Regions from separate parts of the Aeribacillus sp. FSL K6-1121 genome, predicted to be linked through region 1. Evidence: a T-box and tRNA genes for the amino acid it is inferred to sense, from the RefSeq annotation. Region 1 holds a T-box; the other holds one or more tRNA genes.

What was found. A T-box is a leader RNA that pairs with one kind of tRNA and senses whether it is charged. The one in region 1 lies ahead of tyrS (tyrosine--tRNA ligase), so its partner is inferred to be a tRNA-Tyr.
Region 2: it encodes a tRNA-Tyr, which carries the amino acid that the T-box ahead of tyrS (tyrosine--tRNA ligase) is inferred to sense. The anticodon was not compared.

Annotation. Positions count from the first base shown of each region.
Region 1 is NZ_JBBOPS010000001.1:158,730-174,411, forward strand. It holds gene NSQ61_RS00770 (GNAT family N-acetyltransferase) at 1-207, opposite strand, end outside; gene acsA (acetate--CoA ligase) at 367-2,082, shown strand; gene NSQ61_RS00780 (GNAT family N-acetyltransferase) at 2,189-2,635, shown strand; gene NSQ61_RS00785 (transglycosylase domain-containing protein) at 2,765-5,554, opposite strand; T-box leader at 5,683-5,898, shown strand; gene tyrS (tyrosine--tRNA ligase) at 5,947-7,209, shown strand; gene NSQ61_RS00795 (hypothetical protein) at 7,495-7,875, shown strand; gene NSQ61_RS00800 (hypothetical protein) at 8,366-8,575, shown strand; gene NSQ61_RS00805 (hypothetical protein) at 8,637-9,194, shown strand; gene NSQ61_RS00810 (sugar transporter) at 9,337-10,626, shown strand; gene NSQ61_RS00815 (ABC transporter ATP-binding protein) at 10,630-11,301, shown strand; gene NSQ61_RS00820 (stage II sporulation protein M) at 11,282-11,836, shown strand; gene NSQ61_RS00825 (Imm26 family immunity protein) at 12,742-13,446, shown strand; one part of gene NSQ61_RS00830 (IS3 family transposase) at 13,579-14,474, opposite strand; one part of gene NSQ61_RS00830 (IS3 family transposase) at 14,474-14,735, opposite strand; gene NSQ61_RS00835 (hypothetical protein) at 15,331-15,682, shown strand, end outside.
Region 2 is NZ_JBBOPS010000001.1:3,033,569-3,049,250, reverse strand. It holds tRNA gene NSQ61_RS14825 (tRNA-Asn) at 33-107, shown strand; tRNA gene NSQ61_RS14820 (tRNA-Thr) at 109-181, shown strand; partial or broken gene NSQ61_RS14815 (transposase) at 420-756, shown strand; gene NSQ61_RS14810 (ATP-binding cassette domain-containing protein) at 885-1,532, opposite strand; gene NSQ61_RS14805 (hypothetical protein) at 1,565-2,344, opposite strand; gene NSQ61_RS14800 (hypothetical protein) at 2,347-3,114, opposite strand; gene NSQ61_RS14795 (hypothetical protein) at 3,167-3,925, opposite strand; gene NSQ61_RS14790 (hypothetical protein) at 4,095-4,496, opposite strand; gene NSQ61_RS14785 (response regulator transcription factor) at 4,679-5,317, opposite strand; tRNA gene NSQ61_RS14780 (tRNA-Glu) at 6,154-6,228, shown strand; tRNA gene NSQ61_RS14775 (tRNA-Val) at 6,230-6,305, shown strand; tRNA gene NSQ61_RS14770 (tRNA-Thr) at 6,401-6,473, shown strand; tRNA gene NSQ61_RS14765 (tRNA-Tyr) at 6,486-6,570, shown strand; tRNA gene NSQ61_RS14760 (tRNA-Gln) at 6,679-6,753, shown strand; tRNA gene NSQ61_RS14755 (tRNA-Lys) at 7,109-7,184, shown strand; tRNA gene NSQ61_RS14750 (tRNA-Gly) at 7,190-7,261, shown strand; gene NSQ61_RS14745 (tautomerase family protein) at 7,779-7,997, shown strand; gene NSQ61_RS14740 (MerR family transcriptional regulator) at 8,076-8,861, opposite strand; gene sigW (RNA polymerase sigma factor SigW) at 9,167-9,730, shown strand; gene NSQ61_RS14730 (anti-sigma factor family protein) at 9,745-10,347, shown strand; gene cdaA (diadenylate cyclase CdaA) at 10,504-11,322, shown strand; gene NSQ61_RS14720 (CdaR family protein) at 11,315-12,673, shown strand; gene glmM (phosphoglucosamine mutase) at 12,703-14,049, shown strand; gene glmS (glutamine--fructose-6-phosphate transaminase (isomerizing)) at 14,646-15,682, shown strand, end outside.

The DNA of each region.
Region 1 (15,682 bases):
GTCTTTTCTGGCAATAATAATCCGTCCTTCAGGAAGCTTGGCAATTTCTACAAGCGCTTTGTGCTGCCTTGGTGCAGGACGGAAAGCTGTTAAATCCTCATGAAATTTATAGCCTGCCAGTTTATCTGGGGGAATTGGCCCTTCGACAATCACCGTTCCATTTGGAGTTTCAATTTCTTTGGCATGATATGTTTTTTTATGTTCCATTCATTACACCGCCTACCAATCTAATAACCTATTCATATTATACAGGAATTGTCGAACATAATCGGATTTGTTTTGTAAAAAATTTTTACAAAATTGCGAAATGGAATAAAAAGTTATATAATGATAAACAAATATACTAATTTTTAGGGGGGTACTTCGATGAAAGTGGAAGCGCTACCAGCAATAAAAGGAAACCACAACTTAGCAAACTATGAGGAAGCATATGCGAGCTTTGACTGGAAAGAAGTAGAGGAGAATTTTTCATGGAGTAAAACTGGGAAAATCAATGCGGCTTATGAGGCGATTGACCGTCATGCAGATGGGGCCAAAAAAAATAAAGTCGCACTTTATTATCGCGATGCGAATCGTGACGAAAAGTATACGTTTGAAGAGATGAAAGAGCTCTCCAATAAAGCTGCGAATGTTTTAAAACAGCATACCGACCTTCAAAAAGGTGATCGGGTTTTCGTATTTATGCCTAGAAGTCCAGAGCTTTATTTTGTCATTTTGGGCGCAATTAAACTGGGAGCTATTGTAGGTCCTTTATTTGAAGCGTTTATGGAGAGCGCGGTAAAGGATCGTTTGGAAGATAGTGAGGCAAAAGTGATTGTAACAACAAAAGAGCTGCTGCCAAGAGTTCCAATTGATGAATTGCCTGCGCTCAAACATGTGGTGGTTGTTGGAGAAGATGTAAAAGAAGAAGGAAAAATAATCGATTTCTTTGCTCATTTTGAAAATGCAAGCAAAGATTTGGAAATTGAATGGGTGGATCGGAGAGACGGACTTCTTTTGCATTATACTTCCGGATCAACAGGAAAACCGAAAGGCGTTCTCCATGTCCATAATGCGATGATTCAGCATTATCAAACAGCAAAATGGGTTCTTGACTTGAAGGAAGAAGATATTTATTGGTGTACGGCAGACCCTGGATGGGTGACCGGAACAGTTTATGGTATTTTTGGTCCGTGGCTCCTAGGTGTTACAAATGTTATTGTTGGAGGCAGATTCAGCCCTGATTATTGGTATGAAACAATCGAAAAATACGGTGTCACTGTCTGGTACAGCGCTCCAACAGCGTTTCGGATGCTGATGAGTGCAGGAGACGAATTGGTGAAAAAATATAATTTAAGCTCTCTGCGCCATATTTTAAGTGTCGGAGAACCTTTAAATCCTGAAGTTATTCGCTGGGGAATGAAAGTATTTAATAAGCGCATTCATGATACTTGGTGGATGACGGAAACAGGCGGGCATCTTATTTGCAACTATCCGTGTATGGATATCCGGCCTGGATCAATGGGCAAGCCGATCCCCGGCGTAAAAGCAGCAATTATTGACGATCATGGAAATGAATTGCCTCCAAACCGAATGGGGAATCTAGCAATTAAAAAAGGCTGGCCTTCCATGATGCAAGCAATTTGGAATAATCCTGAAAAATATGAATCTTATTTTATCGGTGACTGGTATGTATCTGGAGACTCCGCTTATATGGATGAAGATGGATATTTTTGGTTCCAGGGACGGGTTGATGACGTCATTATGACTTCCGGCGAACGGGTCGGACCGTTCGAAGTAGAAAGCAAGCTTGTTGAACATCCTGCCGTAGCGGAAGCTGGAGTTATCGGCAAGCCGGACCCTGTTCGAGGAGAAATTATTAAAGCGTTCGTTGCATTGCGCAGCGGCTATGAAGCATCAGAAGATTTGAAAGAGGATATTCGCCAGTTTGTTAAAAAAGGACTGGCAGCACATGCAGCGCCACGGGAAATAGAATTTTGCGAAAAACTGCCGAAAACTCGAAGCGGGAAAATTATGCGCCGCGTGTTGAAAGCATGGGAGCTTAACTTGCCAACAGGTGACTTGTCGACGTTGGAAGATTAAAAATAATAGAAGCCGTAAGTCTAGTAAATAGGCTTGCGGCTTTGTTATTGGCATTAATAATAGATTGATAAAATAAACGCTAAAAATGGAAATAGGAGAGAAGCTTATGGAATCATCCCTTTTATTGAAAGAATTGCGAACGAAAGAGGAAATTTTAGAAGGATTTTCAGTGATGAAACATTTGCGGACTCATCTTGATGAACAATCATTTCTTGAATTGGTGCTTGAAGCTAAACAAAAGGAAGGATATCAATTAGTTGCTCTTTACCATCATAATAAAATGGTTGCCATCACCGGATTTATGCCAATGATCACTTTATACTACGGGCGTTTCATTTGGGTTTGTGATTTAGTGACATTGCCTGAAGAACGATCAAAAGGATACGGTGAAAAGCTTTTAACGTATGTTCATCAATATGCTGTAGAAAATGGCTATAATATTGTTTCTTTATCTTCCGGCTTGCAGCGCGTTGACGCACACCGCTTCTATGAAGAAAAAATGCGATACAATAAAGTAAGCTATGTTTTCTTAAAAAAGCTGCCGTCACACTAGCCAGTAAAAGATAAAAAGGACCACGTGCGGTCCTTTTTAAAATATTTATTGGGTGAAAGCAAGTTTTGCTGGGCTGTTTTTTCTCTTTCGTCTACTTTATTGATCGTTTAATGCATCTTTTCCATTCGCCTATTGTCTTGCATTTGCCGTCTGCTTCGGTTTTTGCTGCGGCTCTGCTTTTCCAGATTGCACCGTTTTTACAATGGCTGAAGGAGGAGACGTTTTTCCTGCCACATCAACTGCAACGACATAATAGGAGGCAGGAGATTTTCCGACTGAGATGCTTAAGTTATTTTTTGCAGGTATGCTGGCAATTTTTTTGAAACTATTTGAATTAGATGGAGCTGCATAAACCCTGTACCCGATAACATCATATTCACCGCTTTTGCTCCAGGATAATGTTGTTCCGCTAAGCTTTACAGCGGGCACTTTAGAAGGAGCCTTGCCATTATCTTTAAGAACCCTATTGCCGGTCAACGTCAAAGCCTCTATATTAACTCCGCTAGGCAGAAGTTTAGTCAATTGGGACACGTCTGAAATCCCAAGATTATTCAATACTTCTTTTTTCAGCAGAGGCCCTTCCTGGACAAATTCAGCCGGTGCATTTGCCGGCACTTGATAGGCTACGTTGTCTACTAAAACAAATTTGCCGTACGCCAAGCTTTTATCCACTTTATTCGGCAGAAATTTAGCGTTATACAAGTCAGTTTGAACGAGTCCAGCTTTCTTACATAATTCAGAAGGCAGATCCCCAGAGAGGGCGCAATACGATCTTGAAACAATTCCTTTAGGCATTTTAAAGGAAGTGTTAGGATCTATTAAGTCAGGTTTGACGCTGTATGCGGCGTTCATTAATTTTGCCCAAAGCAATATATTTCTATTGCTGTAGGTCAAACCTTTGTAGGTCGTTTCCAGCCTTTTCGGCGTGTCATAACCGATCCATGTGCCGAAGGATACATTAGGATTTACAGCAACAAACCATGCATCCCGATAATCCTGCCCAGTTCCTGTTTTTCCAGCCCAATCAGATTGAAATGATAGATACCTTTTTAAAGAGGAAGCCGTTCCGCTTTGAATGACATCCCGCATCATATCAATCATTAAATAGGCTGTTTGAGGGGAAAAGACCTTCTCTTTCTTGCTGTTATGTTGATATATAACTTTTCCGTCTTGTGTTTCAATTTTTTCAATCATGTAGGCGTCGACAAATTCACCGTTATTGGCAAATGTTGCGAAGGCGTTTACGTTTTCCTCCACGGTTACTCCGTAAGTCATTGCCCCAAGAGCGAGGGAGAATGAACTGTAATCTTCTTGAGCAAGTGAACTAAATCCCATTTTTTCTAAATAGGATACCGGATTTTGCGAAATAATTTTTGCATAGGTTTTTACCGCCGGAATGTTATATGAATGTTTCAATGCTGTTCGAATACTTGTTAATCCGTGATAGCCGCCTCCATAGTTTTTCGGCTGATATTTCCCGATTGAAAATGGAAGATCTGCCACAACAGTTCCCGGCTGGACGATGCCCATTTCCATCGCGGGTGCATAGACAGCGAGCGGTTTCATTGTTGAACCGTTTGGTCTTAATGCTCTTGTAGCATGGTTTGTCTGCTCCCTGTTATGATCACGGCCGCCAACAAAGGAGATAATTTTTCCAGTTTTGTTTTCGATTAAAACAGCGCCGACTTCAACCGGTTCCTCGATGGTTACGGTCTTGCCTGTTTCAGGATCTTTTTTCTTTTCAAGCTTTGGACTTCCGTAATACTCGTAGTTTTTGACAACCTCTTGCATTTTGTCATAAATTTTCTTGTTAATGGTCGTATGAATGTTGTAGCCGTTTTGTCTCATGTCTTGATCGGCCAGCGCCATGTATCGATTAAACAGCTCTTTATTATTTTTTCGGAGATCCTCCAGCTTGTGACCGTCTTTTTTCGCCAGCTGCTCAGCCAGTATATCCTTCACTCTTTTTTCAACTTCGTATATAATCCAAGGATATTGCTCAATATCAGGTTTTTTCTTTTTGGCTAAATGAGCCTTTAAATCAAACTTAAGTGCTTCTTCATATTCTTTTTTTGTAATATATCCTTCTGCAAACATTTTTCTTAGGACGGTTTTCATTCGGTTTATACCAGGCTGTAAATCTTCTTTTACTTCTCCGTCCTTTGTGAACGGTGTATAAGCAAAAGGATTTTGAGGGAGACCAGCGATAAAAGCTGCCTGCGGTATCGATAAGTCTTTCGCATCTATGCCAAAAATCCCCTGCGCTGCAGCCTGCACGCCTGCAATGTTTCTTCCGGAGCTGTTTCGTCCAAATGATGATACATTTAAATAGGCTTCTAATATTTGATCTTTCGTAAAATATTTTTCTAATCTCAATGCTAGCAGGATTTCTTTTGCTTTTCTTTCAAATGACACTTCGTTGGTCAATATTTGGTTTTTAATTAATTGCTGTGTGAGGGTGCTTCCGCCGGTTCTGACAGAAGAGTTTGAGAACTCCTGGAAAATCGCCCGCATGATCGCCTTTGGGACAATCCCTTTATGCTCGTAAAAATATTCGTCCTCCACTGCAACAATTGCATGTTTTAAATGCTCGGAAATTTGATCAATTTTGATTTTTTCACGTTCAAGATCTGTGCGAATTTTCCCTAAATAGACATTGTCTGCAAAGTACACTTTCGTTGTTTCAGAATAATCGTAAATGTCTTTTTCCAATTCTTTTTCGGAACGGATCGGCTCATCTTTTACAAGCGATGCAAAATAACCAGCTCCTAATCCTCCGATAAAGGAGAAGCCTATTAAACCGATAACCAATAGTAAAAGAAATAAGTTCCATGTTACGTTATAGGCAATGACCATTTTTTGCTGGTGCTTATGATAAAAGGAGCTTACCTTCCTAAAAAATTCGTACCATTTCTCCATTTTTCATCATCCCTCTACAAAATCTAGTTTATTATAGCATATTTTTTTCTCCGGTTGACGCCCTCTGTTCTAATCTTAGTTGACAAAGGATGTCAATTATGCTAAAAATGTTTATTAATGAAAAAAATACTTGAGCGTTGATTGGAGAAAGTAGCAGGCATTTCCCTGTTTCAGAGAGCTGATGGCCGGTGCGAATCAGCACATAAATGCTTTGTGAATTACCTCCATGAGCATTCTTTGTGAAAGTGAAGTAGCAAAGGACGGTTTTAGCCGTTATCAGAATGAGTGAAGAACATGCAAATGTTCTTAAGCAGGGTGGTACCGCGTAATTATACGTCCCTTCATGAAGGGGCGTTTTTTATTTGGATAAAATTTGAAAAGGAGTGGGTTTGATGAATGCTTTGCTAGAAGATTTAAAATATCGCGGACTCATTAATCAAGTAACGGATGAAGAAGGGTTAGATAAATTGTTGTCAGAGGAACAGGTGAAGCTGTACTGCGGTTTTGACCCGACGGCAGACAGCCTTCATATCGGGCATTTGCTGCCGATTTTAACGTTAAAAAGATTTCAAGAGGCAGGTCATCAACCGATTGCTCTTGTTGGCGGCGCAACAGGCTTGATCGGCGATCCAAGCGGAAAAAAACAGGAAAGAACATTAAATGAAAAAGAAACGGTGAAGCAGTGGTCAGAACGCATTAAGGAACAGCTTTCCCGCTTTTTGGATTTTGAAAAAGAAGGGAATCCGGCCATTTTGGCCAACAACTACGATTGGATCGGGCCATTGGATGTCATCACATTTTTGCGCGATATCGGCAAAAGCTTTGGCATAAACTATATGCTGGCGAAAGAAACTGTGCAGTCAAGAATTGAAACGGGCATTTCCTTTACGGAATTCAGCTACATGATTTTGCAATCGTACGATTTTTTAAAGCTGTACCAAACCTATGATTGCCGCTTGCAAATCGGCGGAAGCGACCAATGGGGAAATATTACGTCAGGACTTGAACTAATTCGAAAAACGGAAGAAAATGCGAAAGCATACGGTCTTACACTCCAGCTCGTCACGAAAGCCGACGGCACAAAATTCGGCAAAACGGAAGGAGGAGCCATCTGGCTCGATAAAGAAAAAACATCGCCTTACGAATTTTATCAATTTTGGATCAATACCGATGACCGGGATGTCATCAAATATTTAAAATATTTTACTTTCTTATCAAAAGAAGAAATTGAACAATTGGCAGAAGAAGTGAAAAATGCTCCTGAAAAACGGTCTGCGCAAAAAGCGTTAGCGGAAGAAGTGACAAAACTTGTTCATGGCGAAGAAGCACTCAAACAGGCAGTCAAAATTTCCGAAGCGCTGTTCAGCGGCAATATAAAAGCTTTAACAGCAGAAGAAATAAAACAAGGCTTTAAAGATGTGCCTTCGTATGAAACGACCGAAAATGAAATCGGATTAGTCGATTTATTGGTTCAAGCGAAAATTTCTCCATCGAAACGGCAGGCAAGAGAAGACATCGGAAACGGTGCGATTTACATTAACGGCGAACGGGTGCAGGAGCTTGATTATATTGTGTCTGAAAAAGACATCATCGAAGGTCAATTTGCTGTGATCCGCCGGGGCAAAAAGAAATATTTCTTAATTCATTTCAAATAATCATATGCCTCTGCTCACACTTTAGGGGCCTATTAAAATCAATTGGAAAATATACGGGCGAGTGATTCTAAACGACCACCGCTCATACCCGTATTCTATTAAATAAGTCAAAAGCACCCCCCCTTCAATTGAATGGATTAATTTATTCATTGAAGGGGGGTTTTTTCGTACAAAAGAAGCAAAATTTGTCGAAAAATACAGAATTTTGTATGTCAAAAAATGTACCTAAATCTAGTTTTTATAAAGTATAATCAATTTAACAAATTATTGAAAAGGAGGAATTATATGAAAATTAGTCGTTTAAAAAAATGGTTGATATGGGCAATTGTGAATCTGTTATTTTTCTCATCCGTTCCTTTAGACGTTTTCGCAGAAACCATTCATTCTAAAGACAACAACTCTACTGAAAGTCATTTACCGTCAAAAGTCCCGACCCCTAAAATTAACTTTAAACGAGGGGAAATCATTGAGGAACGGACAGAGAATACAAAAGTTTTTTACAATGGTGATGGCACATTTACCAAAAAGATTTATTTTGAGCCGATCCATATAAGGAAAAAGAAGGGGAAGTCATTTGAGGAAATTTCTCCTAATCTAAAATCGATAAATTTCTATTTCATCAACATTTATGAAGAAGATACGAAACTTTATTTACTTTCCATATAAACAGTGTTTTGTTTTCTTTTTCAAAATAAAGTTACAATCCATGCGAAATGATGTAAACGATCAGTAAATGTCACCTTATGATTTTGTGTCCATATTAAATTTTGGAATGTGTTATGGCCAAATCAGAGAATACCTATCTTTTTCTTTTGGTCTAGCAAAATGCTTTACACAAACTTTTAAACATTATTTGTTATTTAATAAAAATATTTACATATTTGGAAAAATAATTATAATTATTTTTGAAAGTGCTATGATGGAATATTTTAATAAATAAATTGTGTAATTCTGATTTGTAAGTGTAATACTATAGCATTCTAGCAGACAACTGTATAAGTTAATTTTATTAATGTAATTAATCTGACTTGCTTTATGTCATTATATTTGCGTTAGGTCTGCTCAACTATTTTATATAATTGAGCGGATCCGAATCTTATTTTTGAGTGCCTCCACATAATTTATAGATTAATGAATAACGAATGAATTGAATATAATGGAAAAAGTTTTGATTAGATCACTTACAGGTGTTAGTTTAACCACTGCAGGGGTTATTCTTGATTATTTGGATTGGATTTCCTACGCATCATTATTACTGACTCTAACTGGACTTGGAGCTGCTGCATCAGCAGCAGTTTGGTCTTATCGTGCTACAATTTTGGGACTATCCAGAGCGGGTAAAAGAGCAGCAGCAAAAGCACTTTAATAGAATATAGTAAAGAAGGTAGTGTGTGGGGCACTAACTTCTTTATATGAAGGGGATAAATATGCTTATATTAAAACGTCAAGGATTAATCAATACGCTTTCTTTTTTTCTATTGTCTCTGATATTGGTTGCCAATACTTTTTTTTCAATCAGGCAATTTGGGATCATTGAACAATTTAACGAAATCCAAAAAAACTTACCTTTATTTACCGAATCATTTGTTATTGTCTTTATAACTTCGGTGCAATTGATAGCGGGTATAACAGTTGTAATAATGGAAACACTATTTGTTACTTTTGTAGCAAATTTCATGACTAAAAAGAAATTAAAATTTAGCAACTATATATTTCCAATCCTTTTAGCGAATATCTTTTCAACACTATTAAATATGACTATTATTAAGGCTATCGGTCTTGATGATATGCAAAACATTCCATGGCTGATCTGGTCGCCAGTCTCACAAATATTGTTGGCAGTTTTTATATATATATTTTTTTCGATTATTGATAAGTCTATATCGAACAACGTAAAAATCAAATTAGGGGTTCTTATATTTTCGGTATTGTATGGTGTGCCACTTATTATACATACATTGATAAATGCTACATTTTTTCAATAATTTGGGAAAGGTGTAAAAGAATATGGAAAAATATTTTAAGTTGAAGATGATGGTCGTATTCGCCATTTCAGTTATTTTTTTATTGGTAGGCGTTATCACATTGATAAGAATCATCGGGAAAATGTTAGGGAATTGAGGACAGATGAAGTATTTCAAATATAAACGTTTAATAAAAAAAAGAAAAGCAATTTCCAATATAGAGATTTTCTACAGATCTATTTTCAATGAGTTTTCTGAAGCAGATAAAAAAATATTGCTGTCTGTATTATACAAAATAAATCAGGTTATTAATTTTATTTCAAAAATAGCACCAATTTTTGTTTACTCGCTCATTTATTATTTTCATTCCTATTTAGAACCTTTTATAAATCCTTTGTATGTCGCAACAATCTATTTAATTTTTAGCCTTTGGTCCACAGATATCAATAATGATGATTATGATCCTCAGGAAATGGAAAATGTTTCCGAATGGATGTATAAAGCCCGAAAAAATAAATTCAAGTTGCTAATCCTGGAAAGATTGGCATTAACATTTGGAACAAGCATTCTTTTTTACTGCATTTTTATCTTTATTTATATGGAAAAAATGAATGTTAGCTACGTAATAATCTTTTTATATGAGGTTTTCGGAATCATTGCTGCCATTCTTACAATTCTTTTAAAATTCTATTGGAGTAATCATCAGATTTTATTTTTATTTTTTCACGGTCCAAACGATATGAAGCGGAAAGAACATTTCATAAGATATCAATATGATTCGCAATTAGATAAGTACCTGATTGCTTTGTCCCGGTCCGTTCAAAATAGAACCTACTATTTATATATATTTTATATTTATCTATTCGCAGCAATTTTACCATTTATAATATGGTTTATAACTTATCATTTTGGTGTTCATAAGTTTATTATCCTAACTGTTTATTTAGCAGTTGAAAGCGTGATGATCAGTTTTATATCCCAGGGAATCATAAATAGTTCAAAGATGTTAAATAACTCAAATTTAAGTGATTACTATTATATAAAGAAGTTTGATAAGAAAAAATACTATGAGAATTTACTTTCTAAATTTCTTTCCAGAAAACTCTTTGTTATCCTGCTCAGCTATTATCTTGGTTTACTCGTACTTTACGGATTTTCGTCCGTTACTGCCATCATTGGCTTATGTTCAACCGTTATCTACTTCAGCACAATACAGATCATTACAAAAAGAGTCTTTCGATTTAAAAAATTATCATTAGAAGAAATCAAAGACAATTTTTTTATTTATTTTTTCAATCCAATAGAAGATCTGTTTATAATTGGATTTCCTTTAATTATTAGCAGTGCTGTCGCTATTTATTCGATAAAATCAGGAAGTGTCTATCATATAATCATTTGCTTTTTTATATACTCTATTTTTTTATTATTTTATAACTTTCTTAAAGAGAGGTAAAAAATGCTTGAGTTAATAAACATTAAGAAAAGATATGGAGATTCAGCTTATATTTTTGATGGTATAAATTTGAAAATTGATAAAAAAAGTATTGTGGAATTACTGGGTGAAAATGGTATCGGTAAATCAACTTTACTGAATACCATTGGCGGAATGACCAAATTCGAGGGTGACATCAAGTTAAACGGAATTTCATTAAAGGACAATTTCAAAAAGTATATGGAAGGAGTTTCATTAATTGGTAATACACCTTTTTTATATGAATATTTAACTCCTTCCGAAACTATAGATATGATCTTGTCCTTCTTGAATAAAAAAAGATTAGACGAGACTCTTGGTGCTCTCATGGAAGAAATTGGGCTCCATAAATATAAAGATACACTAACACGGGAACTATCATTGGGTACAAGACAAAAACTGTCATTAATACTTGCACTTCTTTCTTCGCCTGATTTGATTCTGCTTGATGAACCTTTTGTAAATTTAGATGTTCGTTCTAGAAAAGTCATTCTCGATTTTTTGAAGAATTACGTCGTTCAAAACAAAGCAATTTTAATTTATGCAACTCATTCAACAGACATATATTTATCTGATTTTTCAAATAAAACGATAAGGTTAAGAAGAGATGATCTGTTTGATAAGGTGGTATTAGAGAGTGGTACCCGTGAAATTTAAAATATTTAGTATTTGTTTTTTAGTTAGTTCGTTAACGGGAATCATATTTTTCTTTTTAGGTTTTTTGTTATTACCTAATGAGCAGTTTAACCCGGACTTGCATCCTTCTTTTAAAAAGATTTTTTTTACGAACTTTGAAATACATATTCATACCATTTTTTTCTCAATCATTAGTTTCGGATTGTTTTCTTTGATTTTTCTCTTCCAGCAGTTTTTTTATTTAGGATTTATTTTCCATAGCTTGGTAGAAAAAACTAGCTTAAAAACAGCATATTCCTTTTTCGCCGGGCATGGAATAATCGAAGTTATAAATATGTTTTTTACGGCATCAATAGGTTTATATGTTACTGTAAACATTTTTAATATGATAAAAAAAAAGGAATTTGGTAGGAAGTCATTTATCAGTTTGGGAAAAAATCTTTTTATACTTTTGATCATAGATGTATTGCTTTTATTAATTGCCGCACTGTTGGAAACATATTTATCTCCGTTATTAGTCGATAAAAGTAATATAAATCATCTTTACCATCATTAAATTGGCATTGTTTAATTTCGGTAACATCAAAGATTTCGTATAAACCTTCATATGCAAGCAGCTGGCATTGAGGGAAGAGGCAAAGGTGGCGCGCCTGCTCAACAAGGCGCCGTTTCCTAAACCAAGAACATTCCAGTGGAATGAGAAGATCCATCTGGCTCCTCAGTTGGATGCTAGGGAACTGTGCAGCCTGCGCTTCATTGGCAATTGCCTGCCTGCTCCTCGGCACAGGGAAAACCCATTTAGCAACATGTCTGCACCCAGTTTTAACATTTACTTCCTTATATCTTTTGAACCTTTGCATTAGTAGTATGTCATCAACGGTGATAAAATCCCCAATAACAGCGGTTTAAAATTCCCCAAAAATGACAGATAATCGTTTCAAAACGACATCTTGGATGAGGGGAGAAACGATGCTGAAGATTGGGGAGTTTTTTATGATTCGAGAGTTGTATCAGAAAGGCTGGACTCAAACAGCGATTGCCAAAAAAGTTACGAGGATTTGCCAAAGCTCATGAAGCCCTCCAGCGAATGTTTGAAGAACGTTATGATTAACCAAATATTGTAAATAAAAAGGAGATTCTCCCTTTCCACACAGGAGACTGAATATTCAGTCTCCTGTGTGGAGGAAATATCCCTCTCTATTCTAAATCCATTTCAGAGATACCCTATTTATCTTACATTACACAAAATTCTTGACAGTACCAAAAGTGGAGCTAGATATCAATATTATGTTCTTCAAAGAACAAAGCCTGGTCGACAAGCAAGAAGGTATGAGCAAAAATGGACTAACCGATTGGGTGCTCCCGTAAGATATGGAGGACTGTTAGAAAATAAAAGACATGAAATAACTCCTAGAAAATACAAAATATAATCATAAAAATAGGAGTGGTGTTATTTTGGAAGTGATAAACAGTAAAAGTTTTAATAAATTAGAAAACTATCTACAAGTGGGGTTAGTAAAGATTTTCCTACCAGACCATAACTCCAAAGAATTTTTTATCTTTGAAGATTTAGCAACGTTATTAGATATTGAATCTAATTTTGAGGCTGAGTTTTTTTTAAAAAAGAAGATTAAAGAAAGTGGTATCAAAGGAAAAATTACTTTAGATTCAGAAAGTGACTATGTTTCCTTAAGAACCAAAAATGCAAGTCTTATCTTGTCAGTTGCCCTTTTGATCAATAATTTAAAAAAATATTCTATAGAGGAAGAAGTTATTACAGAATATAATAAATTCTTGACTTCCTGGAAAACTCCTAAAAAACAAAAGTGGGGAATTGGTGATATTTTTTCAATTCCTTTATCAGACGGCACGTATTACTTTGGTCAAATAGTGGAGTTAGTAGAGGGATTAACACCAATTTGTATCTTATTCGATGTAAATAAAAATACGTTACCTGAATATACGGAGCTTGCTAAAGCAGAAATCTTAACTGCACTAAGTTTTATTCCTGATAAATTAAATGATTATTCTTTTAAAGTAATTAATAATTTACCACTATTTGCAAAAATTAAAGAAAATATTAGAAGAGACCCGGTTCGCAATATCCAGCACAGCAGTATAACATTAATATACTACTGTGAAGATGATATTAGGTCAATAAAGTAGACACAAAAATTTATAAATTTTTTTCGCAGCTACCGCGCTATCGCTTGGTGGCCTTTTAAAAATAATTACGACGTTGTCCTAATTATTTTTAAAGGTAAATTTTCGGGTCTAACTATTCTATTAATATGCTCATTAAGCTCCCTTTTTGTCGTACATACGTTCGTATTCAGATGGTGAAAAATACTCTGTTGCGGAGTGAATACGTTTATTATTGTAAAATATTTCTATATACTCAAATATGCTCTTTTTTGCTTCTTCCCTTGTTTTATAACGAGTCTGATAGATTAGTTCTTTTTTTATTATCCCATGAAATGATTCAATACAAGCGTTGTCATAACAATTTCCTTTGCGGCTCATGCTACATTTCATTCCGTATTCCATTAGCTTAGCTTGATAGTCATTTGAAGCATATTGACTCCCTCGATCAGAATGATGGAGGATAGAACCCTGTGGTTGTTGACGCTGATAGGCTTGCTTTAAAGCACTCAACACTAGCTCCTTTTTCATTGAACAGTCTATATGCCAGCCGACTATTTTCCTTGAATACAAATCCATCATACTAGCTAGATAAAGCCAACCTTCATCCGTTGGAATGTATGTGATATCAGCTACCCATACTTCATTTGGTTTCGTAACAGTAAAATGTTGGTTTAAGACATTTTCGTGGACCGGATGGTTATGTTTTGAGTTAGTAGTTGCCTTATGCTTTTTCACGGTACGAGACTTCATTCCCTCTTCATTCATTATGCGGGAAACCGTCTTCTGTGAAACCTTAATTCCTCCATGATTAAGCTTTTTGGTAACCTTGGGACTCCCATACAGTTGGCGGGATTCGATATACACACGACGCACTTCCTGCGTCAATTCTTCTCGACGCTCTTGTCTAGCACTTTTGGGACGATCACGCCATTTATAATAACCGCTTCGAGAAACTTTCAATACTTCGCACATCTTCTCCAATCGGTAATCGAAGCGATGTTTATGGATAAATGAATATTTTACCGATGGTCTTTCGCGAAGAAGTGCATCGCCTTTTTTAAGATGGAGTTTTCCTCCTCCAGATCCCGAATACGTTTCTTCAGTTCACGAACTTCGTGGTCTTCGGATCGAAACGTTTGGGTTTCTGATATTTCAGGTTCTTGCTTATATTTTTTCATCCAGCCGTGAAGAGTATTTTCGTTAATTTTGAGCTCACGAGCCACTTGTGCAACGGATTTCGCTTCCTCCAAAATATAACGAACAGTTTGACGCTTAAAGTCTTCCTCGTACCGCCTTTGTTTTTTTGTCATGTAGACACCTCATTTTTCTCTATTATTACTATAATAATCTGTGTCTACTTTTTAGTCTAACATCAAGATATTAAATTTAATAAGGGTTCTTACAAGTTCGAGAGTATTACATCTAATAGGGAATTAGTAATTCCATTAGACTAAAGTTACTTAAATGAGGGTTGCTATGTTAAATTATTTCAAATTGATTTGGCGAAATCCTAAATTCACTTAAAACTGAATCCATACCGTTAATAGCAATAGACAAGAGGTTTAGAAGTTAAAGTGGGTGAATAGAAACTCAAACATCCTTGTGAATTCAAACGGTGACACATTCCTTTTATGTGACGAACCATTGCTGTGATGTAGTTCGCATTGTGAGCAAAACAGGAGCGACGAAATCTCTGAAGGAAAGTTCTTTTTGTTTTGGGGAACATAGTTGTATCTGAACACTATTCGGATATGTGCGACGATACAATTATGACGGTGAAGCCAATTTATAGAATCTCAAAAAACGGTATTACTATCTAGAAACGGTGAGAGTTATTTCAAGAGATCCGACCTAAGGGATGCGGATAACATTCTTACACAGAATGGGTATGCGAACAACAATCCAGTGATGCTGGTCGATCCGGATGGGCATTTTTTCTGGTTGGCGGTTAACGCCGGATTTGCGGCGTATGATGGGTATAAAGCCTTTAAAAAAGGCGGTTGGAAAGCGGCGGCGATTGCCGTTGGTGTGGGACTGGTTGGCGGTGCTGCGTTTAAAGGTGCCAAAATTGCGTATAGGGTGTATAAAGCTAGACGGGCTCAAAAGTTTTTAAAAGGATTAGGTAACCCATTTAAAGGAAAAACTTTCAAAGAGATAGAAGACATGTTTATAAAAAAAGGTTTTGAAAAACGAGGTTCAGACCCATTAAATGGTAAGGGTGGATATGTAAATCCTAAAACAAGACGTTCCTACTATC
Region 2 (15,682 bases), 2.9 Mb from region 1:
TATGTGAACCAAAATATGGTTTATTAAAATATTCCGCAGTAGCTCAGTGGTAGAGCATTCGGCTGTTAACCGAACGGTCGCAGGTTCGAATCCTGCCTGCGGAGCCATGCTTCCATAGCTCAGTTGGTAGAGCACTTCCATGGTAAGGAAGAGGTCACCGGTTCGAGCCCGGTTGGAAGCTTTGATGAAAAACGTTGAAATAACAAGGTTTTCTCGATGTGCGAGGGAGCCTTTTTTTGTTTTTATATTATTCTTCAACAACATTTTGACGGCAATAAGATCTTTTATATTATTTTTAAAAAAATATAAAAGACCTCGATAAAATTTATGTCGGCCAAAAGGATGATGTATAAAATTTTGTGTAAAGCATAAGGTAGGGTATTTTCTGATTTGGCCAAATATTCCAGAGAACCCTACCTATGTCTAAAAGAATACCGAATGGTGACTGGGCTAATCAACAGGAAAGTGCCATTCGTCAGTTTGTGAATGAAAAATTAGAGCTGATTAATGTGGGAAGAAATGAAACATTCCTCGAGATTGAACAAGCTGGAACATCGAATATGAGAAACGGCTACTATTAACGAAATCCAGATACACAATAAGGTCGGATCACCGGAACGGAGAATTTCAAACGCATTTGTTCCCCCTTACCAACGCCATACCGGCTGGCTCGAGGAAGCGATCATCAAGATGTATCAAAGTGACATGAGTACACGTGAAATTGGCAAGTTTATCGAACGAATTTTAGGAAATGCCAATCGTTTTGACTTGAGTTCCAAAGAATTCGGTGACATCTGCCGTTTAGCCATTGAACTGTCTTTTCAAGTGCTTCAAGTAGCACGTATGAATTCAACCCTTTTTCGGAATGACTGATTAAGTGAAATCTAGAGTTTATTTACTTCCACAAGTGTTTTATTATCAAATTCGTACACTTTATCACATAGTATGTGAATATCCTCACTGATATGACTCGCCAATAAGATGGTTGTCCCCTGTTTTTTCAATGACAACAGCAATTCTCTTATCTGTTTGACTCCTGTTTTATCCAGACCGTTCATTGGTTCATCTAGTATGAGTATTTTCGGCTTCTCCATAATTGCTTGTGCGATACCCAATCTTTGTTTCATACCTAAAGAATATTTTTTCACACTTTTCTTGCTGTTCGGATCTAGACCGACACTTTGAATTGCTTCTATAATCTCCTTATCACTAATCTTATTGCGTATAGAAGCTAAGTATTTTAAATTTTTAAATCCGGAGTAATCGGACAAGAATCCTGGTGTCTCGATAACAGCACCAACTTCAGTGGGAAAGTCAATATCCTTCCCTAAAATATTTCCAAAAATTTTTATTTCTCCTTGGTCTGGGAGTAAAATGCCGCAAAGTATCTTAAAGAAAACTGATTTACCACTCCCATTATGCCCGACAAACCCGTAAATCTTTGCTTCTTCAATATCAAGATTTATATTATTAAATACTTTCTCCTTTTTAAATGTTTTGCTCAAGTTCCTTACCTGCAATACAACTGCCATAGTTTATCACCTTTCCTTGAAAATTCAGCAATCTAACGTCGCGTCATAACGCGATACGACAAATAAATGAACAGAAGAATCCATAAAACATGAAAAAAGACAAAACCAGCGATTGAATGACTCCCGCTACCTGGAGCCAACACGTCATAGTTTACAAGTCTGCCATGGCTTCCAATCCATAGATTCACATTCCCAAAAATGAAAGGAATGATGTACATTAAAGCAGCAGAGAAGTACCCGTAACCGCTTTTTTGGGTAAGGAGGTTGATATATACTTGCCACAAACTAATACTAAAAGAGCCGATTAGCTGGATAATCCATGAAAGGAATAGAAATAACCATTGTGAATATACATCTTTTGACGACAATTTACCTGCCCAATACTGGACTGTAATATCACCTGACTTATAAATAGAATGCAAAATGAACCAGGACAGACTGTAATAAAAAAATAGGTACACAACATGAATGGCAAATAAGACGGTCAAATGGGCCAATGCCCACGCGTTCCTGTTAGATATCCGCAGCAAAGTATACAGTAAATTCTCATGAAAATTGTTTTCCATGTATAAGTCAACAATATACGCTAATACGAAAAAAGGGAGCAATGTATGAATGATCGTTAAAATATCCGCCCCCTCGAACACGGCAAAGTGGAAGATGAATGCATCTATAGTGGATGAGACAAGATCTCCATAATATAGAAGTGTGACCAAATTAGAGATGACGAACACTGCGATCGCCAGAAGCCACTGATGATAAGTAAAGTAGCGCATATTAAACTGAACAAGGGCTTTCCATTCTCTGATCATATTCAAGATCCCCCAAATTCCAGCTTTGATTTTCTCATCCACAAGACGAGAAGCATTAAAACTATAGGAGAAACGGCTGCTGCATTCAACACCATTGCCGATTGGAATCCGTTTTCATTCAGCCTAAGCGTCACGAGATAACCGTTATGGATATACAAAAACGGAGCATACGATACAAAAAACCTATAAGCAAATAAATGGTTAATAACAAGAAGCATCACCGTCACCGATACTGCTTTGACGATGCGATAACCATCTGCTGACGCATAAACAAACAAATATAGGATGCTGAGAAACCAAATACTTAAGACATATCGTATAGCTAACAGAATAAAACCAGTAACTGGTTGTATATGCCCAATAAGCTCCCCGTGGTAAAGATTGGAGGATCCTGGACTCCAATGGATGCTATAACCGTATAATAAAAGAGAAATTAGAGTAATAATACAAAGATATACGAGCGTGTACAGTGTACTTATTAAAAGTATTAGGAATATTTTGGAAAGTAACCAAGTCGATTTTTTATTTAAACGCAGCAGAACATAGAGAGTTATCGGCCGATCATCGCAAATATCACTTAACACAAACAGGAAGAACAGCAAAAACAAGAACAATTGGTAGTAAGGATGATACAGCATATCGAAGATTAAATCCCACATATTGAGGAAACGGTTGTCAATATGCTCTAATTTGCTATTGGCCAGAAAAGTTGCTAAACATACGAGCAATACAAACAAAACAGCTTTTCGAGTCAGAACTACGTGCTTCACTTTGTGTTTCATACAGTTTAAAAGAATGGTCTTAGTGCTCAGGGGATTGGCATTAGTCATCAATTCTCACCCGTCTCGTTCTCCAAATAAAAATTACATAACCTGTAATCAAAATCGTGATCATTGACCCGTATACATAGAATGGCGAAACTTCAGGCCATAAATCATACCAGGTGGATGGAGAAAACTGATATTGATCCAGAATGGCTCCTGCGGTGATCTCCCAAATACCGAAAATCAGAAATGGCCCAACGTATACAATTGCTTTCTTCTTGACGAAGGTGGAAAGGCATAAAGCGATACAGGCGAAACACGCCCCAAGCAAAAAATGCGTTAAAAATTTGATCCAAATATACAATTCAGGCTGTGTGTTGAACAATGTGTAGAATATGCCTTCTTCCTGCAGTTGTCGATAGGGGGAATCGGCATCATTATTAAAAAAAATAGAAATTATAGCGTAAAAGATAAACTCTGGGATGAAGATAGCAAGCCCCCCAGTTAAAGTGGCGGCCAAGAATTTGTTCCTAACATAATGGTCAAAAGATTTCCTTGTTTGTATAAAGTAATGAAACTTCTGATTCTTTTCTTCTAAATAGGAAGCGGCATATGGAAACACAACAATTAAAGGAAAAAATATACCTATGTATGAAAAACTGCTCTCCCAAATATTATATTTGTTGTGTATTTCACCTATAATATCTTGAATCGCTTGATGATTACCTCGTATATCAGGAGCTTCGGGGTCAAAAAATAAAACATCATACAAATACCTGTCATAAGCTGTCAAAAATATTAATACAAGAGCAAACATACAGGAAACTAACATGCACTTATTCAATAAACCCCTTTTTAATTCCAGTAAGAGCATTATCTTTCACTCGCTTTCTGATTGATAACTATCAAAACTACTTTAAAAGCATATCGCATTTCTACATTGCAGAAATGCGATATGCTACGGAATCGAAATTGAAAGAGTTAAGTTAATACGTATCTGGGTTCCATTTCCCTTTCATCGTAAAGCGGTCAAATTTACCTCCTTTTTCTTTCCAGATTTTCAAACGGTACTTATAACTGGCCTTAGCTCCATTATTTGTTAATGTGTAATTACCAGCCTTTTTAGTATAAAGATTACTACTTCTTTTCGCACCTTCCGAATTTTCCATTCTTACTCCTGCTGTCCAATTCGAATCTATACTAGTAATCTTAACAACTGGATTCTCTTTATCTGTAAATTTCCATGCATAGTTAGTATAAGCACGTCCAGTTAAAAAGTTTGTTGTCACATCAAAATGAAATTTGTAGTTAGCAGCTGATGCAACAGGCACTAATGCTCCTACAGCTAGAATAGAAGTTAAAGCAATTTTTAACCATTTTTTTTTCACATAAAACCCTCCTCGTTTTTCCGCATTAAAATTCCTGAATTCCCGCGAGAATCCTTCGAGTAAGGTGCTAGCTACCTGTTTTTACAGTTCACATTTTCTAACAATACAGAACGGTGATCACCTAAACTTATGATAGAGTAGAATCCACATTTGAAAAAAGTCCCAAATTTTCTTGCCACCTTTTAAATTAACCCCCATTCCCGGGCCTTTCGGGCTGCTTCTTTGCTTCTTTTTTCCCCCGTCTTTTTCAAAATATTAGTAATGTGCTTTTTTATTGTATTAATTTCTACCATTAATATTTCTGCTATTTGTTTTTGCTTATAGCCTTCAGCAATCAGCTTTAATATTTTTTGTTCTGTTTGTGTTAATCTCTCCTTCATATAGTGGATCTCTAGTTGTCTTAAGCGACAAAACTCCTTACGGATAACAGATTCAACATAAGCACTTTTAAGTGACCATTTTTGATACGCTAAGCGTATTACATTTGGAATATGATTATAGGATTTGTCTATGTAACAGATTGCCCCGGCAATAAAAGCTTCAAAAATCAATCGATTGTCAATCTGATCATTTAAAATAATCAGCTGTGCTTTTGTTTTTTCAGTAACAGATTTTATTACTTTGATTTTTTCTGTATCTTTTACTAATCTGATATTCATTAGTACAATATTCACATGTATACGGTTAATAAAATCACTTAAACATTTCAGCTCGCACGTGACTCCTACTATTTCTATGTCGGTCTCATTTTTAACGCTAGAGCAAATTTTTAACAACTCATCTTTGTCTTTCTCAATCAACAGTACACGTATTTTTTTCATAACGCACCTTTTTACACCTCTCTTCACGCTCGTTGCCTTAAAAAACATGGATAATTCGAAATATCGGACATAACTTCTAGTGAAGGACTTTCTACTTATTAAAACGTCAGATCTCTCAGAATTGTTTCTGATTTTTATAATTTTAACCTTTTTTGGAACGTTTCCCCTTAAAAGTAAGCGTCAAATTTAGCCAATCTTCTAGACTCTGTAAGATTATGAGATAATCTCCTCAAGAATAGATATAAGGAGGTTTTTTATAGCAAATCCAGAAATAGCTGAGAGAAAAAGGAATAGACATGACCGGAATGCGTCCAATGGAGAGTACAGAAAGAACGATGAGTGTGTTTGCGAAACATTTGAAAATGGGCGGAACTGGGTGGATCAAGGTACCGGTGCGATGATGACGGCCTTGGTGGCAGCATTAGAAAAAGTTAGCCATCAAAACGCTTATTGGACAAGTAGAAAGATGGAAAAAATCTCAAGAAGCCCATTCAAACACTACATCGAAAAGATCACGAGAACAATAAACGAAGCCCACGTGACCGTACCATGTACCTAAAAAATAAAGTGAAAACCCTTATCCATCAAGCATTGAAGAGATTAAGTAGGACTGGGGAATTACTTTGGGGCTATCTTTATCATTTGTATGCATTATTATGGAATCCCTCCTGCAAATGCTTGGCTCAATCTTCATATTGACAATAAACCATTTTTTCTCTATACTAATACTCGTCGATTGCTTAATAAAAAACTTGTGAAGGAAAAATGATTTTATAATTGACAAAAAGTAAATTGTTATATATAATTTAATTTGTCTTTTTGATAATGATGTTATTGGCCCGTTGGTCAAGTGGTTAAGACACCGCCCTTTCACGGCGGTAACACGGGTTCGAATCCCGTACGGGTCACCATGGAGGATTAGCTCAGCTGGGAGAGCACTTGCCTTACAAGCAAGGGGTCGGCGGTTCGATCCCGTCATCCTCCACCATGTACTAAACAAGCTTTTCTTAAGCAAGTTTAATGAGTTTGGCATAACAATTTAAACAAAGGTAAAAACTGAGTGTGATTTAAAGTATTTATTGCGCCGGTGTAGCTCAATTGGTAGAGCAACTGACTTGTAATCAGTAGGTTGGGGGTTCGATTCCTCTCGCCGGCATTTTTAATAATCGGAGGGGTAGCGAAGTGGCTAAACGCGGCGGACTGTAAATCCGCTCCCTTAGGGTTCGGCGGTTCGAATCCGTCCCCCTCCACCATGCCGAAGAATGTTATGAAACATTGAAATCACATTAAACAACAAAATGTTGTATAAAGTGATTTTTTTATTGGTACAATATAATTAGTCAAGAGATGAATGGTGATATTGGGCTATAGCCAAGCGGTAAGGCAACGGACTTTGACTCCGTGATGCGCTGGTTCGAATCCAGCTAGCCCAGCCATTTATTATAAAAAGACAGTTCATGTCTGTTCTTTTTTTTGTAAAAATGTTAGATAGAAAGTAAGATTTAACTAGATTTTACAAAGGGCGAAGCCTCGTCGAATAAGCAGCGAGTTGTCCCGACGCATCTAACATCCTCGAAAAATCAGGAAGAGGAAGGGACATCTGACAAATTTTAAAATGGATTAGAAGAAAAAAATTTTTTTATGAGCCATTAGCTCAGTCGGTAGAGCAACGAGCAAGGCTTCATCGAATAGGCGACGAGTTGTCCCGACGCATCCAGCATCCTCGAAAAATCAGGAAGAGGAAGGGACATCTGACAAATGAAAAATGGATTAGAAGAAAAAATTTTTTATGAGCCATTAGCTCAGTCGGTAGAGCATCTGACTTTTAATCAGAGGGTCGGAGGTTCGAATCCTCCATGGCTCACCATTTGTGCGGAAGTAGTTCAGTGGTAGAACACCACCTTGCCAAGGTGGGGGTCGCGGGTTCGAGTCCCGTCTTCCGCTTTTTAAATTCAACGGGGAAAACTTTATAAAATAAGATGAACTTAATTCCTGACAAGAAATTGTCAGGATTTTTTATTTGAAATGTTACTAATCCTTCGATTATATCTAATCCTCGCTTTTGAATCTCAAAATAATGTAATAGACTATATGCAGGAGCATTCGCCTTTTTAGTCCCATAACAGCCTTTTAAATTTGGATATACCATTGAAGGCGAATTGTATTTTTCCATTTAAGAATGGTAATGCGGTTGTTCCGAAATGGAACCATGACCTAAATGATTTTTTGGTTGATTTTAAAAATTAGTCTCTTTTCCAGAAGATTGTTGCTGTAGAGGATGATTTGTGTAAAACATTTGCATACAATGACTGCCCAGCAAAGGTTTTTACGGGCGTTGTGACGAAGTATATCGACAAACTTCTGTCTTGTTTCATTTTTTGAAATAGCACAGATCCGGATGAGGACGAATAAATTTCGACACCATTTATAAATTCAAATGGCTTAAAGGGGGTGTGATTCGATGCCTTTTATCAACGTAAAGCTGGCTAAAGGAAGAACCGCAGAACAGAAACAGCAGTTTACTGAGGCAATAACAAAAGCAGCAGCGCAAATACTAAACGTGAAAGAAGAATGGGTTACAGTAGTTTTCGATGAATATGAAAGAGATAATTGGGCTTCCGGCGGAACACTTCACTCGATAAAATTTGGGGAAGGTTTCGGGAAAATGGGAGCTGAATGAATATCCATCATCCTGTAATTCAAAGATAAAAAATGACCTCCCCAATTGGAAAAGGGGAGGTGAAGTTTTTTCATTTGCCTAAAGTCGGTCAATATTTTCATCTTGGAGAAACCCAGCTTTCATCGCATAATGTTCCATCACTTGCTGAAGCCACTCCTCTTCCTCCTGTGTAAATGGAGATGCCAATTTATTTTCAATAGTTTTAATTTCAGCTTCATCTAAATTCCCGATAGCACTAATTAATTCTTTTCCGATAAATTCTAATATTGTTTTCATATATTTTTCGACTAACGCTTCTACCTCAGGATCATCGACAGGTCTTCCTGCCAATCTTTTTGTTTCTTGGGATAATTGGATGTATTCTTTGTCAAGGGAGATCATTACCTCTTCAGGCTGATCAAAAAGCTTTTCAGCTACTTCTTTTGATGTATAATGTTCTAACCATTTGCGCTGTTCTTTTTCTGTTTGTATGCTCTGAATAAGACTCATTAAAACATTGCTATCCACTTCTTTTTCTTCTTCTAAAATCGTGAGAATTCGTTTAATGGCTTTGAGCACTTCTTCAATATGTTCCTTTCGTTCTTCAAGCGCTTCTTTTTGGAACTGTAAAGTTTCCTTTAAGTTTAAATCGAAGTTGGTTTCATTCATTAACTCTTTGATTTGTTCTAAACTGTATCCTAAAAATTTAAGACTGACTATTTTTTGAAGTGTCAATACATCATGAGCAGAGTATAATCGGTGTCCAGAACGAGGATTTTTTTTCGGTTTGAGCAGTCCAATTTGATCATAATAATGCAATGTTCGGATTGTTGTTCCCGTCTTTTTAGAAAATTCGCCAATCGTAAAGTAAGACTCTTCCTTCACTTTAACATCGCCCCCAAAACACTTATCTTTATAAACCTATTGTGATCATAATACCTAACGCAGCGTGAGGTGCAACCCCTCTGAAAAAAATTTGTAATGTCATTTTTCATTATGACAAGTTGGACGTTTCTTTATAAAAAGCCCAGAAATGGGAATAAGAAAGGTTTTTGCTACAAAAGGAAAAAATTTTTCTTGCAGATGAAAACATAAATTCCTAAAATTTGCTAGAATAGATTTATAAAAAAATGAAACCTTTGGGGAACGAATTCGTATCATGATGTACCCGCAACTGCGGAGGTAGAAAAATGGAAGAATTTATAAATAAAAAGATCAAACAAATTAAAAAAGGCGACCAAAATGCATTTGCAGAAGTTGTTGAATTATATAAAGATAAAATTTTTCAACTTTGTTATCGAATGCTGGGAAACGTCCATGAAGCTGAGGACATAGCACAGGAAGCATTTATAAGAGTGTATATGAACATCCATTCATTTGATATGAACAAAAAATTTTCTACATGGATTTATCGGATTGCAACCAATTTATCGATTGATCGTATTCGGAAAAAGAAGCCGGACTATTATTTAGATGCAGAAGTTGCGGGGACTGATGGCTTAACAATGTACTCCCAAGTATCATCTGATATTGCAATGCCTGAAAAAGAAGTTGAAGCAATTGAACTGCAAGAAACGATTCAAAAAGAAATTTTAAAACTGCCGGATAAATATCGATCAGTCATCGTATTGAGATATATTGAGGAGCTATCCTTGCAAGAAATCGCAGAGATATTGGAACTTCCAATCGGAACAGTTAAAACAAGAATACACCGGGGACGGGAGGCTTTACGCAAACAATTAAGGCATTTGTGATTGGGGTGAGTAAGATGAAATGTCCTAAGCATGTAGAGGAGATGATCCATAAGTATTTGGACGGGGATTTGCATGAGGATGAAGGCCGTGAGTTAAAAAAACACTTGCAATCTTGTGAGGATTGCAAGGCACATTATCAAGAATTGGAAAAAGCTGTAGCGTTTGTCAAGAGTATCTCACATGTTGAAGCACCGACAGATTTTACGCAAAAGGTGTTAGAAAAACTGCCGAAAGAAAAGCGTACGGTCTCAACTAGACGCTGGTTCCGAAATCATCCTTTCTTTTCAGCCGCTGCACTATTTGTTATTCTAATGACTGGAAGTTTATTTGCTTCTTATGAAGAAAGCCAATTCAGTGTAACAAAGTATGATAATTTGGTTGTTGACAACCGTACTGTTATTGTGCCTGAAGGAGAAACGGTGAAAGGTGATATTACTGTTAAAAACGGTGATATTAAAATAGAAGGAAAAGTTGAAGGAAATGTAACGGTGATTAACGGAGACCAATATTTGGCTTCTGCCGGTCAAGTTACCGGAGAGGTTGAGGAAATAAACGAATTGTTTGAGTGGCTGTGGTATGAAGTAAAATCGACTCTGTCAGAGGTTTTTAAACAATAGGCCATCTTTAGTAGGATGGTCTATTTTTATGTTTAAGTGCATTTAGGAAAAGTTATGATATAATAAAGTGGAATTTTGATTAGAGAGATTTTCAAACCTAGAAGTTTGATTAGAATAGATCAATCGCGATTTGATGAACTATTGGAGGAAAACAATATGACCTTAGGGGATTTTTCTCTTTTGCATTACCTCATAGATGTCATTGATATTCTCCTCGTTTGGTTCGTTATCTATAAATTGATTATGGTGATTCGTGGAACGAAAGCTGTTCAGCTTTTAAAAGGAATTATCGTAATCATTATCGTTAGAGTGTTAAGCCAATATTTAGGCTTGAATACTTTGCAATGGTTAATGGACCAAGTGTTGATTTGGGGTTTTTTGGCTATCATCATTATTTTCCAGCCGGAGTTTCGCAGAGCCCTTGAGCAATTAGGAAGGGGGCGTCTATTTGCAAGGGCAGCTAGCCAGGAAGATGATGGGCAAACAAACATGACCGAAGCAATAGCAAAAGCTGTTGAGTATATGGCGAAAAGGAGAATCGGTGCTCTCATTTCGATTGAACGAAAAATAGGAATGGAGGATTATGTTGAGACCGGTATACCGCTAAATGCCCATATTTCTGCTGAACTATTAATTAATATTTTTATCCCCAATACCCCTTTACATGATGGTGCAGTTATTATACAAAAAGATCAAGTGTCCGCTGCTGCCTGTTATTTGCCGCTTTCCGAAAGCCCGTTTATATCGAAGGAGCTGGGCACACGCCATCGCGCTGCAGTGGGAATTAGTGAAGTAACCGATAGTATAACTATCATTGTTTCTGAAGAAACAGGCGGTATATCGATTGCCAAGGATGGTGAGCTGCATAGACATTTAACTCCAGAAACGTTAAAGGAGATGCTCTTGGCTGAGTTTAACCGTACGAAAGCTGCTTCCTCTAGCCGCTGGCAATGGAGGGTGAAAAAGAATGGATAAATTAATGAATAGCAACTGGTTTATGCGCATCATTGCATTGTTGCTAGCGCTCATGCTATATGCTTCAGTGAATATAGAATCGCCTGCTTCGAATAATGAAGAAAAATACAATATATTTCAGTCGCCATCCACAACCGAAACAGCTACAATTACAGATGTGCCCGTAAACGTATACTATGACGACCGTGCATTTGTTGTCACCGGTATTCCCCAAACCGTCACCGTTACGATTGAAGGGCCCAAAAGTATTGTCACTACGACAAAACAAGTCAAGGACTTTGAAATTTTTGCAGATTTAACGGATTTATCCGTTGGCACACACAGTGTCCGTTTGAAACATAAAAACTTGTCTGACCAATTGGAGGTTGACATTGATCCGGCTGTCATTACAGTAGGTATTCATGAAAAGGTATCTGAAAATTTTCCGGTTGAAGTGGATGTTATTAATAAAAACAAAATGAAGGAAGGCTACATTGCGGAGCGTCCGATTGTTAAACCGGACAGTGTAAAAATTACAGGCGCAAAAGAGCATATTGATGCTGTAGCTGTTGTGAAAGCAACAGTAAGTTTGGAAGGTGCTGATGGAACAGTTGTACAGAAGTCAAAAGTGGCAGTATACGATGCAAATGGGAACATCCTGCCTGTTACAATCGAACCGTCAGCGGTTACCGTAACAGTGCCGGTAGAAAGCCCAACGAAATCGAAATCTGTACCCTTAAAAATCAAAACAACAGGAAAGCTTTCTGATGGACTGAGCATATCATCGATTCAATCGATCCCTAGCCAAGTGACAATTTATGGTCCAAAGGATGTGCTAGAGCAAATAGAGTCTATTGATGATGTATCTGTCGACTTAAGCAAAATCAAAGAAAATGCGACAGTTGAAGCTGATGTTCCGGCTCCGGATGGAGTGACAAACGTAGTCCCGAATAAAGTTCAAATTAAAATAGATATTGAAAAACGAGAAGAAAAGACGTTTAAACAGGTGCCGATCAAAGTCATCGGTTTAGGAAACGATCAGGAAATTGAATTTATTGATCCGGATACAGGAAAGCTGGATGTTGTTTTGCGAGGAAAAGACAGTGTTTTGAAAAACGTAAAAGAATCTGATATCGAATTGTATGTGAATGTTGCAGGGTTAGATGAAGGAGAACATGAAGTAAATGTGGAGGCCAAAAACCGTTACAACCTCTCGACAGTTTTATCGAGTGAAAAAGTGAAGATTCGCTTATCCAATAAAGAAAACTCGTTGGAAGAAGCAGATAATGAAAGAAGAAATCAAATAGAAGAAAATAACGATTCAGTTGAACCATCTGAACAGAAAAAGTCTGCTGAAGAAGCTTCAAATTAAGTGATATTTTTTAAAAGGAGCGATGATTCATGGGAAAATATTTCGGTACAGACGGAGTAAGAGGAGTTGCCAACAGTGAACTCACTCCTGAATTAGCGTTTAAAATAGGACGCTTTGGCGGGTACGTGTTAACAAAAGATAAAAATAGACCAAAAGTGTTGATTGGTCGGGATACCCGCATTTCAGGTCATATGCTTGAGGGTGCTTTAGTTGCCGGGCTTCTTTCCATTGGCGCCGAGGTAATGAGGCTTGGAGTCATTAGCACCCCAGGTGTTGCTTATTTGACAAAGGCATTAGGAGCCGAAGCAGGCATCATGATCTCCGCTTCGCATAATCCTGTTCAAGATAACGGAATAAAATTTTTTGGCCCTGATGGTTTTAAGCTTTCCGATGAACAAGAAGAAGAAATTGAAGCGCTGCTCGATCAAGAAGAAGATAACCTTCCTAGACCGACCGGCTCTGATCTGGGGCAAGTGAGCGATTATTTTGAAGGCGTACAAAAATACTTGCAATATTTAAAACAGACGGTTGACGAAGAGTTCACTGGTTTACATATCGCTTTGGACTGTGCGCACGGAGCCACATCATCACTAGCTACACATCTTTTTGCCGACTTGGATGCAGATGTTTCGACAATCGGTGCATCTCCAAATGGCCTGAATATTAACGATGGGGTTGGGTCTACTCATCCAGAAACGTTAGCGGAATTTGTGAAAGAAAAAGAAGCAGATATAGGTTTAGCGTTTGACGGTGATGGGGACCGTTTGATTGCCATTGATGAGAACGGAAAAATTGTTGATGGGGATCAAATTATGTTTATTTGCGCCAAATATTTAAAAGAGCAGGGAATGCTGAACGGGGACACTGTTGTATCGACAGTTATGAGCAACCTAGGCTTTTATAAAGCTTTGGAGGCAAATGGACTAAAAAGCGTTCAAACCGCTGTCGGCGATCGCTATGTTGTCGAAGCGATGAAGAAGAACAACTACAATTTAGGTGGAGAGCAATCCGGACATATTATTTTTCTTGACTACAATACGACGGGTGACGGTCTTTTAACAGCGATTCAGCTTGTCAACATAATGAAGACAAAAGGCAAAAAGCTCTCTGAACTTGCGAGTGAAATGAAAAAATTCCCGCAGCTTTTGATCAATGTAAAGGTGCAGGACAAGCAGGCTGTCATGGAAAATGAAAAAGTAAAAGCTGTTATAGAAGAAGTAGAAAAAGAAATGAACGGAAATGGAAGAATTCTCGTACGTCCTTCCGGAACAGAACCGCTCGTTCGTGTAATGGCCGAAGCGCCGACGGAAGATGAATGCCAGAGGTACGTGAAAAAAATTGTGGAAGTTATCAAAGCGGAAATGGGCGTTGAATGATGAAGAGACGGGGCTGTCCGGTAAGTCTCTAAAATAAATAAGTGGAGAAAAACAATGCGTTTTTCTCCACTTGCTTTTATTTTTCGATTTTTATCTGAAAGTAGCTGGCGGATGCCGGCTACTTTCAGGAGGTTGTGGGGAGGCAAGCTCCCTTTCTTTATTGAATATTCATTGTATCGAGAAAACGCTTGAAATCATATAATACAATATGGAAAGACAGAAATGAATTGACGAACTGCTTTTCCATATTGTAATATATAAATTGTTTTAGCACATTCTAGAATAGAAAGGTGGGCAGTTAGAAAATTTTTTATTGTAAAGCGCCTGGACTAAGCAGGAGCGGACATCTGCTTAGTTGACGAGGAGGAGGTTTATCGAAGTTTCGGCGGATGCCTCCCGGTTGCCTTCCCGTACAGCCGTAAAGTCACGTCTTAAAACAAAGAGGCGACTCTTTGCACAAAAAGACTGTGACATAACGGGATACATTTTACAAAACATGTGTGAGGGGACAGAGAAGCTTTGATGGCTGGAAAGAGATCTGTCCCCAGTTGTTCAGGCTTCTTTTGTCCCCTTTAAATGGGGAGGAAACTAAGACTATGTGCGGAATTGTAGGATATATCGGACAACAAGACTGCAAGGAAATTTTATTGCGCGGTTTGGAAAAATTAGAATACAGAGGCTACGACTCTGCAGGTATTGCAGTATTAAACGGAGAAGGAACATATGTATTTAAAGAAAAAGGACGCATTGCGGAGCTTCGTGAAGGTGTGGACAGAAGTGTTTCAGCTTCCATCGGAATTGGCCACACACGGTGGGCTACTCATGGAGCGCCTAGCAAAGAAAATGCGCATCCTCACCAAAGTGCATCCAAACGCTTTACACTTGTGCATAACGGTGTCATTGAAAACTATTTGCAAGTAAAGCGTGAGTATTTACAAAATGTTGAATTAAAAAGTGAAACGGATACGGAAGTTATTGTTCAAACAATTGAACAATTTGTCAACAAAGGTTTAAGTGTCGAAGAAGCATTTCGCCAAACATTATCCTTGTTGAAGGGATCTTATGCGATCGCTCTATTAGATGAAAATAACCGAGACGTGATCTATGTTGCGAAAAACAAAAGCCCTCTTCTTGTGGGACTTGGCGGAGACTTTAATGTTGTTGCTTCAGACGCCATGGCAATGCTGCAAGTAACAAATCAATTTGTCGAATTAATGGATAAAGAAATCGTTATTGTCACCCGTGATCAAGTGACAATCAAAAATTTAAACGGGGACGTAATAGAACGCGCTCCATATACTGCTGAACTTGATGCAAGCGACATTGAAAAAGGAACATACCCTCACTACATGTTGAAAGAAATTGATGAACAACCGCTTGTTATACGTAAAATTATTCAAAAATATCAAGACGAACACGATCAATTAAAAATTGATCAAGAAATTGTTCAAGCTGTTCATGAAGCGGACCGCATTTATATTATAGCGTGCGGAACGAGCTATCACGCAGGGCTTGTAGGAAAGCAATTAATCGAAAAATGGGCAAAAGTACCGACAGAAGTGCACGTTGCCAGTGAATTTTCATACAATATGCCGCTTTTATCAAATAATCCGCTGTTTATTTTCATTTCACA